One region of the Lactiplantibacillus sp. DA1 genome, then DNA from elsewhere that is predicted to be linked to it. Evidence: predicted binding sites of a transcription regulator. Region 1 holds the regulator's gene; the other holds the start of a gene.
The links. The regulator NrdR, encoded in region 1, represses ribonucleotide reductase genes. The targets are predictions, from matches to a motif close to ACACNATATATNGTGT.
Positions count from the first base shown of each region.

Region 2: the regulator NrdR is predicted to act here: its motif matches at 2,408-2,423, upstream of RXV91_RS07365 (deoxynucleoside kinase).

Region 1 covers NZ_JAWHTQ010000004.1:191,186-195,709, reverse strand. Annotated here, with positions in the region: gene RXV91_RS08005 (DnaD domain protein) at 1-1,201, opposite strand, end outside; gene nrdR (transcriptional regulator NrdR) at 1,223-1,738, opposite strand; gene coaE (dephospho-CoA kinase) at 1,780-2,373, opposite strand; gene mutM (bifunctional DNA-formamidopyrimidine glycosylase/DNA-(apurinic or apyrimidinic site) lyase) at 2,383-3,207, opposite strand; gene polA (DNA polymerase I) at 3,219-4,524, opposite strand, start outside.
Region 2 covers NZ_JAWHTQ010000004.1:45,347-49,870, reverse strand. Annotated here, with positions in the region: gene RXV91_RS07375 (YhgE/Pip domain-containing protein) at 1-1,402, shown strand, start outside; gene mscL (large-conductance mechanosensitive channel protein MscL) at 1,963-2,343, shown strand; gene RXV91_RS07365 (deoxynucleoside kinase) at 2,448-3,095, shown strand; gene RXV91_RS07360 (glycerophosphodiester phosphodiesterase family protein) at 3,383-4,069, opposite strand; gene RXV91_RS07355 (extracellular solute-binding protein) at 4,090-4,524, opposite strand, start outside.

The DNA of each region.
Region 1 (4,524 bases):
TACGTTGCTTCAAGTACACCAAAGCCGCTTCCGGCGTCGTAATGTCGTGTTGTTGCCAATCATTGGCGACTGTTTCTAGCAAATTACGATTAAGGGCAGCTAACTCCCGATTTTGCAATAAGTAGTAGATCACCATGTTGATGACGGCATTGGGTAATACCCCCCGACCAATTAAATCATGAACTAATCGATTCTCACCGCTCGTCACAAAACCGTGTTTCTCCTGTTTCAAAGCCGTCAAAAACTCATACGGTGCTGTCTGCTTAGCATACGTCACGAGTTGCTGCTCAGCCGTTGAGAGTTGCGCTGAAGTCTTGGTATCCTTAGTGGCCGACGTTGCAGCCGGTACTTCCGTTGCGACCTGTTGACTCGGAACTGCCGGCCGTTCATAGCGTCGCGCAATCAATAGTTTTAATTGGTTTTCATCAAACTGACCCGTTGTCAAACTAGCCACTTCGCTGATTAACTTAGCCATCTCAATCTCACTGATGCCGTAGACTCGACTTTCCGTAATGATCAGTTGCCGTGAACTCGCGACTTGCTTAAGATCAACATAGTTCTGCTTCAAGATTTGTCCTAGCAATTGCCAGTCAAAGTCATCGTCACTGAGCACGGGCGAGTGATCCTCGGCCGGTTCATTGGCCGCCAATTGGGCGCGCACCTTTTGCACTGAAAGAGGTGGCGTCGTAACTTTTTGACTATCAACGTGAAACACATCTAAGATATTTGCCGTCACGTCTTTGGCAGCCGTCAAGTCAATCGGCTGTGCTGCAAAGCTGCCAGCAAGTTGTTGATAACGTAACTCACCGACCGTATCTAACAATAGGACACTCAATAGATCATCCGCAAAGAATTGTAACGCCAGTAATGGTGCTTGTAATTGATAAATGTACATGGCACCCAATTCATCTTGTTGATAATAGCTGCGCAACAAGCCAGTTGCTTCAAGTTTACGCCGAGCCGCTAACACCGTCGGCAAGTCCACATTTAGGATGCCAAGTAGTTCCGCGTGACTGCGTCGATTGCTCAGCTCATTCTCGCTACTCTGTAAGCTACGTAACGCCGCATACAAGCTATATGCCAATGGCCCCATCAGTGGCAAGTATAATTCCGCCAATACAGCTTGTTGCGCCGCACTAAGCGCTGGTGCTTGCGGGACCACTAACCCAGTTTTGGGTGTTAAGGGTTCATCATTTGGCATGTTGTTCACCATTCTTTTTCACTAATCTTTTTTTCGTTTAGGTGCGTGGGTCGTCTTCGCTGACGGTTTTGCCAGTTTGACCTTATCACGCTCCATCATATCTTGGAGTTCATTCAAGAAGACGTGCATATCCTTGAATTGCCGGTAAACACTGGCAAAACGAATGTACGAAATTTCGTCAATATCTGCCAATTGTTCCATGACATACTCACCGATAACTTGGCTTGAAATTTCATTTTCACCCAGTGACCGGACCTTATTTTCAACATCATCAACGACCCCGGTCATCGTTTCCATGCTAACGGGCCGTTTCTCGGCCGAGCGAATAATTCCGCGCAAGACTTTTTCACGATTGAATTCTTCGCGGGCACCATTTTTCTTAATGACTAATAACGGCGTGGCTTCGACCCGTTCAAATGTTGTGAACCGGAACCCACAGTTTTCGCATTCCCGGCGCCGTCGAATCACGCGACCATCATCAGTTGGTCGACTGTCAACCACGCGGGAGCCATTATGATGACAATGTGGACATTGCATAGACTTCTCACCCCTTGTAACAACTAATAATCAGTTTTCATTTAATTAGTAATAGTTTTCAGCCATTTTAACACGGCAGCTTTAGTTTTATCAATGTTGGCCCCGTTATCAATGACAACGTCAGCCCTTGCGACCTTCTGTGCGAGTGGCATTTGGCTGTCAATTCGTGCCTGAGCCGCCTGTTGCGATAAGTGGTTACGTGCCATTAACCGCTGCAATACTACGGCTGGTGGTGCCGTCACAACCAACACTTGATCACAAACATGTTGCCAGCCACTTTCAAATAACAACGGCACATCTAAAATAATTGCGTCGGGCTGTTGCTGGTTTGCCGCGACAATCGCTTCGAACATCGCGTACTGAATCGGTAACCGTGTAATTGCGGTTAAGGCTTGTAAAGCTTGAGCATCGTTAAAAACCAACTGGCCAAGCCATGGCCGATTCAGCCGCCCGTCTGCCAGCACTGCTTGGTGACCAAAGTGCGCCACAATCTTTTGGGTCGTCGGTTGGCCTGGTCCTTCAACCTGCCACGCGATTTTATCAGCATCGACAATTGGCAACCTGGCCGCTAATAATTTTGAAACGGTCGACTTGCCAGTCGCAATACCACCAGTCAATCCAATCAATTTTGTCATCCCAACCACCTACAACTGCTGTTCTAGCGGACAAAAATGCGTTCCCCGCTGCGCCACTTTGATTTTCTTAATAATCGTGCCACACCGCTCACAAGGCTCACCCTCACGGCCATAGACGTGTAAGTGATTTTGAAACTGACCAGCCTCACCAAACACCGTTGAAAACGAATGAACGGTGGTCCCATGGCCTTTGATTGCCATCGCCATTTCATCAATAATGTTTTGGCGCAACGTTGCAATCTCATCGGCGGTTAGCGAATTAGCGGGCCGCATTGGATGAATCTTGCTCATCCATAGCGTTTCGTCCGCATAAATATTCCCGATGCCCGCAAGCTTACTTTGATCCAATAATAATGGTTTGATCATCTTGTTCGACTTGCCAAAAGTGGTCGTCATATAAGCCAGTGTTAACTGTTCAGCAACGGGTTCCGGGCCAATTGTCCGCAATCCCGCCACCGTGTTTTCTTCACCGGTCGGCACGAGCGTCATTCGCCCGAACTTACGCGTATCGTTGTACAGCAAATCACGATCATCGGTCAGATGGAAGATCACGTGCGTGTGTTTACCTTGATCTTCACCACGCGGTACAACATTATACTTGCCTTCCATCCGCAAATGCGACACCATCGTCAGACCATTGCTAAAGCGAAACAATAAATACTTCCCCCGCCGATCAATGGTCTGGATCGTTTGGTTGGCTAAACGCTGTTTGAAACTGTCGACATCATTATTAATAATTTTTGGCCAAAACACATCAATGTTAGCAATCGTCGCCCCTTTAACTAGGCGGTTCAAACCGCGACGAACAGTTTCAACTTCAGGTAATTCAGGCATGGTGGTTCCCCCTATTTTGCATCGTACCAAGTATCACCGTAGTGGCTCTCAACCTTCAACGGAACGGCTAACTGTACGGCGGAATCCATCACGCTTGGCACTAATTTTTCTAAAACTGGAATTTCTTCTTTTGGTGCTTCAAAAATCAATTCATCGTGCACTTGTAGCAACATGGTTGCTTTCAAACCCGCTGCTTGTAACTTATCTTGCATCTTAATCATCGCAATCTTGATGATGTCAGCCGCACTCCCTTGGATAGGCGTGTTCATGGCCGTCCGTTCTGCAAATGAACGCTGATTGAAGCTCTTGGAGTTAATATCTGGCAAGTACCGGCGCCGATGTGAGATAGTTTCCACATAACCTTGTTCTTTCGCCGTTTGCACGATTTCATCCATATATTTTTTGACACCCGGATATTCTTTGAAGTAAGCGTCAATAAAGCTACGCGCCTGCTTGCGACTGATACCAATATTTTGTGACAAGCCGTAATCACTAATTCCATAGACAATTCCAAAGTTAACGGCCTTGGCTTGCCGCCGAATATTGGGCGTCACATCTTCGGCTGACTTCAAGTTAAAGATCCGCATGGCCGTTGCGGCGTGAATATCATCGCCCGCTTTAAAGGCGGCCTGCATATTTTCGTCATTAGTAATATGCGCGAGCACCCGTAATTCGATTTGCGAATAATCAGACGAGAAAATCTGCCAACCTTCATGACTAGGGACAAAGGCTTGCCGAATCTTACGGCCTTCTTCCAAGCGCACCGGAATATTTTGTAAGTTTGGATCAACAGACGATAACCGGCCCGTTTGGGTCAACGTTTGCAAGTAGCGCGTATGCACCTTTTGATCCGTAGAATGAATGGCATCTAGCAAACCAACAACGTAGGTTGATTGAATCTTCGAAATCTGACGATACTGTAAAATATTAGCCACGATTGGGGCTTCCGGTGCTAACTTTTCCAGAACGTCCACGGCCGTAGAATACCCTGTCTTGGTTTTCTTGATCACAGGCAGTTTCATCTCTTCAAACAAGATGTGACCTAGTTGCTTAGGTGAATTAATATTAAACTCTTCACCGGCTTCTTGATAAATTGTCTGTTCAATTTCACTCAAGCGTTCTGTAAACTGACTGCCCATGGCTTTAAGTCGACTGCTGTCGACCGTAATGCCGGCGATTTCCATCTGAGCTAAGACATTGGCCATCGGTTTTTCGATATCATCGTAAAGTTGATCCTGCTCATTGGCTGCCAATTCCTTTAATAACTGTGGCTTCAAGCTAGCGATCGCGGCCAATTTCCGGGCGAGATGACTAAAG
Region 2 (4,524 bases), 150 kb from region 1:
TCGGCTGACCGCTGGTGCACAATCACTAACGACGGGCCTTCAGACGACGGGCACGGCAGCTAACATGCTAAGTTCTAATTTAGCCCAGTTCAATGCCACGTTACCACAACTGACAACTGGAATTACCACGATTGCCACTGGTGCAACCAACTTAGCTAGTGGGACCAACACGCTCACCACCAACAGTCAGCAACTAACCCAGGGCTTCCAGACGCTCAACGCTAATACTAGTCTGCTCAATCAGAAGAGCCAACAGCTCGCAACCGGTGCTAACCAAGTCGCCGCTGGTACTCAGCAATTGGCCACCGGAACGAGTCAACTCAGTACTAAGGGCAACCAGTTAACCCAAGGTACTAGTCAAGTGGCAACGGGACTTCAAAATATCCAGTCCAACTTGCCAAGTTTAACCAATGGCGTTTCTCAACTAACAACGGGCAGTCAACGCGTTGCGACAGGTCTAACTCAACTCACCACTAGCGGCAGTGCCTTAACAGCTGGGAGCGCCCAACTCGCTAACGGTAACAATCAATTAGCATCAGGCGCACAACAACTAGCCAGTGGGGCTAACCAAGTCACGAGCGCTGGTAGCAAACTTCAAACTGGTAATCAAACTTTAGCAACCAAACTGGAAGCAACTGCCGACAAAGGTAAAATCAAACCATCCAAGCTGACGTATCAACAAGTTGCTAAACCAGTCACAACAACTCACACAGACCGTGATGACGTGCCAAATAATGGGACTGGTATGGCGCCTTATATGTTAAGTGTTTCGTTATTTGTTGGTGCCCTGGCTCTCAACATGATGTTTGATATGTATACCCCACGCAAGCATCCGAAGTCCGCACTCGACTGGTGGAGCAGTAAAGCCAGCATCATGCTTGTCTTCTCAATTATGGAAAGCAGTATCATGCTTGGTCTGATGATGCTGATCAATGGTCTCAGCCCGATTCACCCCTGGGCCACGTGGTTGCTACTCACACTGACGGCGCTACTCTTTATGACGATCGTCGCCTGGCTTAACTTAGTTCTCGGTAAGGCCGGGGCCTTCTTCAGCATGGTACTCTTGGTCCTACAACTCGGAGGCTCAGCCGGAACGTATCCAATTCAATTATCCGGCCACTTTTTCCAAGTTATTCATCCGTGGTTACCGATGAGCTATAGTGTGAATGGCTTACGGCAAACATTGATGACCGGTAATACCGCCCTACCTGAAATGGGTGTCTTAGGGCTGTTTCTGATCCTGTGCATTGCCTTAACGTGGTTATTCTTTATCCGTCGTTACCCCCGCCTCGCTCAGATCGACTTTGAAGACTCCGCAGCAGTCAAAGCAACGCAGAGTAAACTAGCAGCCCTTGTTCAGCGAAAAGCGCGGGCAAAATCAGCTGATCAGAATAAAAATTAGTCACACAAGTAACTAGTAACTTGCACCTCCTTAGTTATTTAGAATGGCACTTCCAAGCGACTTTCTCAACATCGAAGAAAGTCGCTTTTCTTGATCGTATCATCTAGACGACGTTCCATGCCAGGATAGCTTCTGACTAGCTTGATCACGTCAGACCTAGCAACAGCTAAACCACCAAGTGTATAGTGGCCATTGAAAATGGGCTTTATCGTGATTTGCACTGATGATCCCAGTGCAATCCAAGACTAAGTGACCACCAGCGACAATGTGGGCATCGGCGTCAGATGACGCTCAGAATTAATTCTGCGCCGTACTCGGTCGCGTTTGCTTCATATATCACTGATCACTGAAGACGCGTCTCACGCAATCTTCGCGCGCTGTTTGCTTGCAAAATTAAGTCAATATCCAAACAAAATTAATCATTATGATTCAGTAAATCGACACGGGTATGCTTTGATTAGACATAAACTTACGGTTAAATTAGATTGGTATATTGATTGAGTCAGCGTTTAATTTTGGCTATACTGAAAACAGTCAATTAATAAAGGAGTGCTAGTCGCATGATTAAAGAATTCAAAGAATTTATTGCCCGCGGTAACGTGATTGATTTGGCCGTTGGGGTTATTATTGGGTCCGCATTTACTGCCATCGTTAAATCGTTGACGGATAACTTAATTAATCCATTAATTGGGATTTTCTTAGGTAAAGTTGATTTATCGAACTTGAAAATCAGTATCGGTGATGCCACCTTCAAATACGGCTCATTTTTAAATGCCATCATTAATTTCTTCATTGTGGCGATTGTCGTTTTCATTCTGGTGAAAATTATTAATAAAGTCGTTAAAAATGAACCAGAAGAACCAGAGGAAGAAGAAGTCGATGTTTCCGCGCAATACTTGGAAGAAATTCGCGATTTATTAAAAGAACAGGCTAAAAAATAAGTGAAAATGGCCCCTAAGCAAATTTTTCATTAAAAGTCTATATGGTATTAAAACTTTTTTTGAGATACAATATATTGTGCAATTTTTTATAAAGAGGGGCTATCATGGTGATAATAACAGCAGGAATGATTGGGGTCGGCAAAACCACGTTAACGGGGTTAATTGCTGACCACCTTGGAACTAAGGCATTTTACGAACCGGTTGGCGACAACCCCGTATTGCCACTTTATTATTCGGATCCTAAGAATTACGGGTTCCTATTACAAATCTATTTCCTCAACAAACGTTTTGCAATGATCAAGAAGGCATTGGCCGACGATAACAACGTCCTCGACCGCTCCATCTATGAAGATGCCCTCTTCACCAAAGAAAACAACGCTGAAGGAAATATCTCTGATACTGAATTGAATGTTTACTTGCAACTACTAGATAATATGATGACCGAATTGACTGAACTACCTAAGAAGGCGCCAGACTTAATGGTCTACTCTGAAACTGACTTCGATACGATTCTTTACCGGATCAAGAAGCGCGGTCGGGACTACGAACAGTTCGATCACAATCCTGAACTGGAATCTTATTACTATAAGATGTGGACCGCTTATCGGAAATGGTACGATGAATACGATGCTAGTCCTAAAATGAAGATTGATTTACAGCATTTTGACTTAGAAAAGCCTGCTAACCAACAGGCCGTTCTTGCCCAAATTGATTCTGAATTAGGTAAGATTCGTAATCCAACCACCGTCTAATAGCCAGATTAAAAGAACGTGGGTCAAAAGGTTGCTGGCCAGCAACCCTTTTGACCCACGTTTCGATAATATTGATATAAAAATGGTGCCCAGTTTCTTAAGAACTCAAGAAACTGGGCACCATTAGTTTTTGTTCTAGACTGGTTTAATCAGCACTGGTTCACCCCACACTACTAGTCCACCCTATTAGGTTGCTGGCTCACCACCATAGTAGCAATTCTGGAGCTCATAACTGTAGCTAACCATTAGCCAAGCTTTGGCTAACTGTCAACCACATCCATATGATATTACATTGCCGCTCGCACTTGTTGTGCTAATTCAAAATTATTAGTAATCACGGCATTGACTGACGCCGCAAATAATTGTTGCATCACAGCTGGTTCATCAACCGTCCACACCCGTTCAGCAACGTGTTGGACCGGCTGGTAATGCTCAAGGTGGACACCTTCTAAGTGTTCATGGATTGCAAACTCATCTGGATTACCTAACCGTGCTGAAGTCAAAAAAGCATATTTTTGGCGCGCATCAATCGCATAGGCACGCTGCAAACTCTTCAAGTTAAATGATGAAAACACGACTGGATATACTAAGTCGGTTTGTTGAATCATCCGCAACACAATCCGTTCAATACCAACATAATAATGTCGGTCCGTCTTAAACTCCAAATTCAGGTGGACTGGCTCACCACTGACCAAATTCAAAAATTCTTGCAATGAGGGGACCGGTTCACCATTCGCCAAGGCATATCGGCGTAACTGCTTGAAAGTCAGATTGGCAATCGCCCCCTGACCATTAGTCGTTCGATCAAGCCACTCATCATGCATAATCACTGGCACTTGATCTTTAGTGAGGTGTACGTCAAACTCTAAACCATCGATATGATGACTGATAGCATAGGCAAACCCGGCCAATGAATTCTCAGGAAACTTTACTGGTACGCCCCGATGACCATAAATCAACGACATATTTGGCACAATTCTTCAACTCTTTCCAATTAATGACGACCGTTCGCACGGTTATTTGATTCTAACACTTTATTGTAGGTGTTTTCAGCTGTTTGCAACGCTTGCTGAATATCTTGCCCCGCAAAAATTTGTTGCATTGCATTTTGAATTGCCGTTCGTGCTGGCACCCAACCATCAACAAAGACACCAGAATTCGTATAATTAGGCCGTGTTCGTAACATTTGATTGCCAGACACTTCTAGTACTGGTGACTGCTTAAATAACTTTTTTAAAATTGGTTGTTCTTTGGCGCCCTTGTTAACCGCTAAATAACCTGTTTTGGCTTGCCAGTCCGCTTGCGTCCGAGCGCTAGCCAAAAACTTAGTAAATTCCCAAGCCCCGTCTTGAACCGCACTTGGTTTATCGTTGGCAATCCAGAGGGCCGCGCCACCGACCGCAATTCCATTAGCTTTCTGACCATTTGG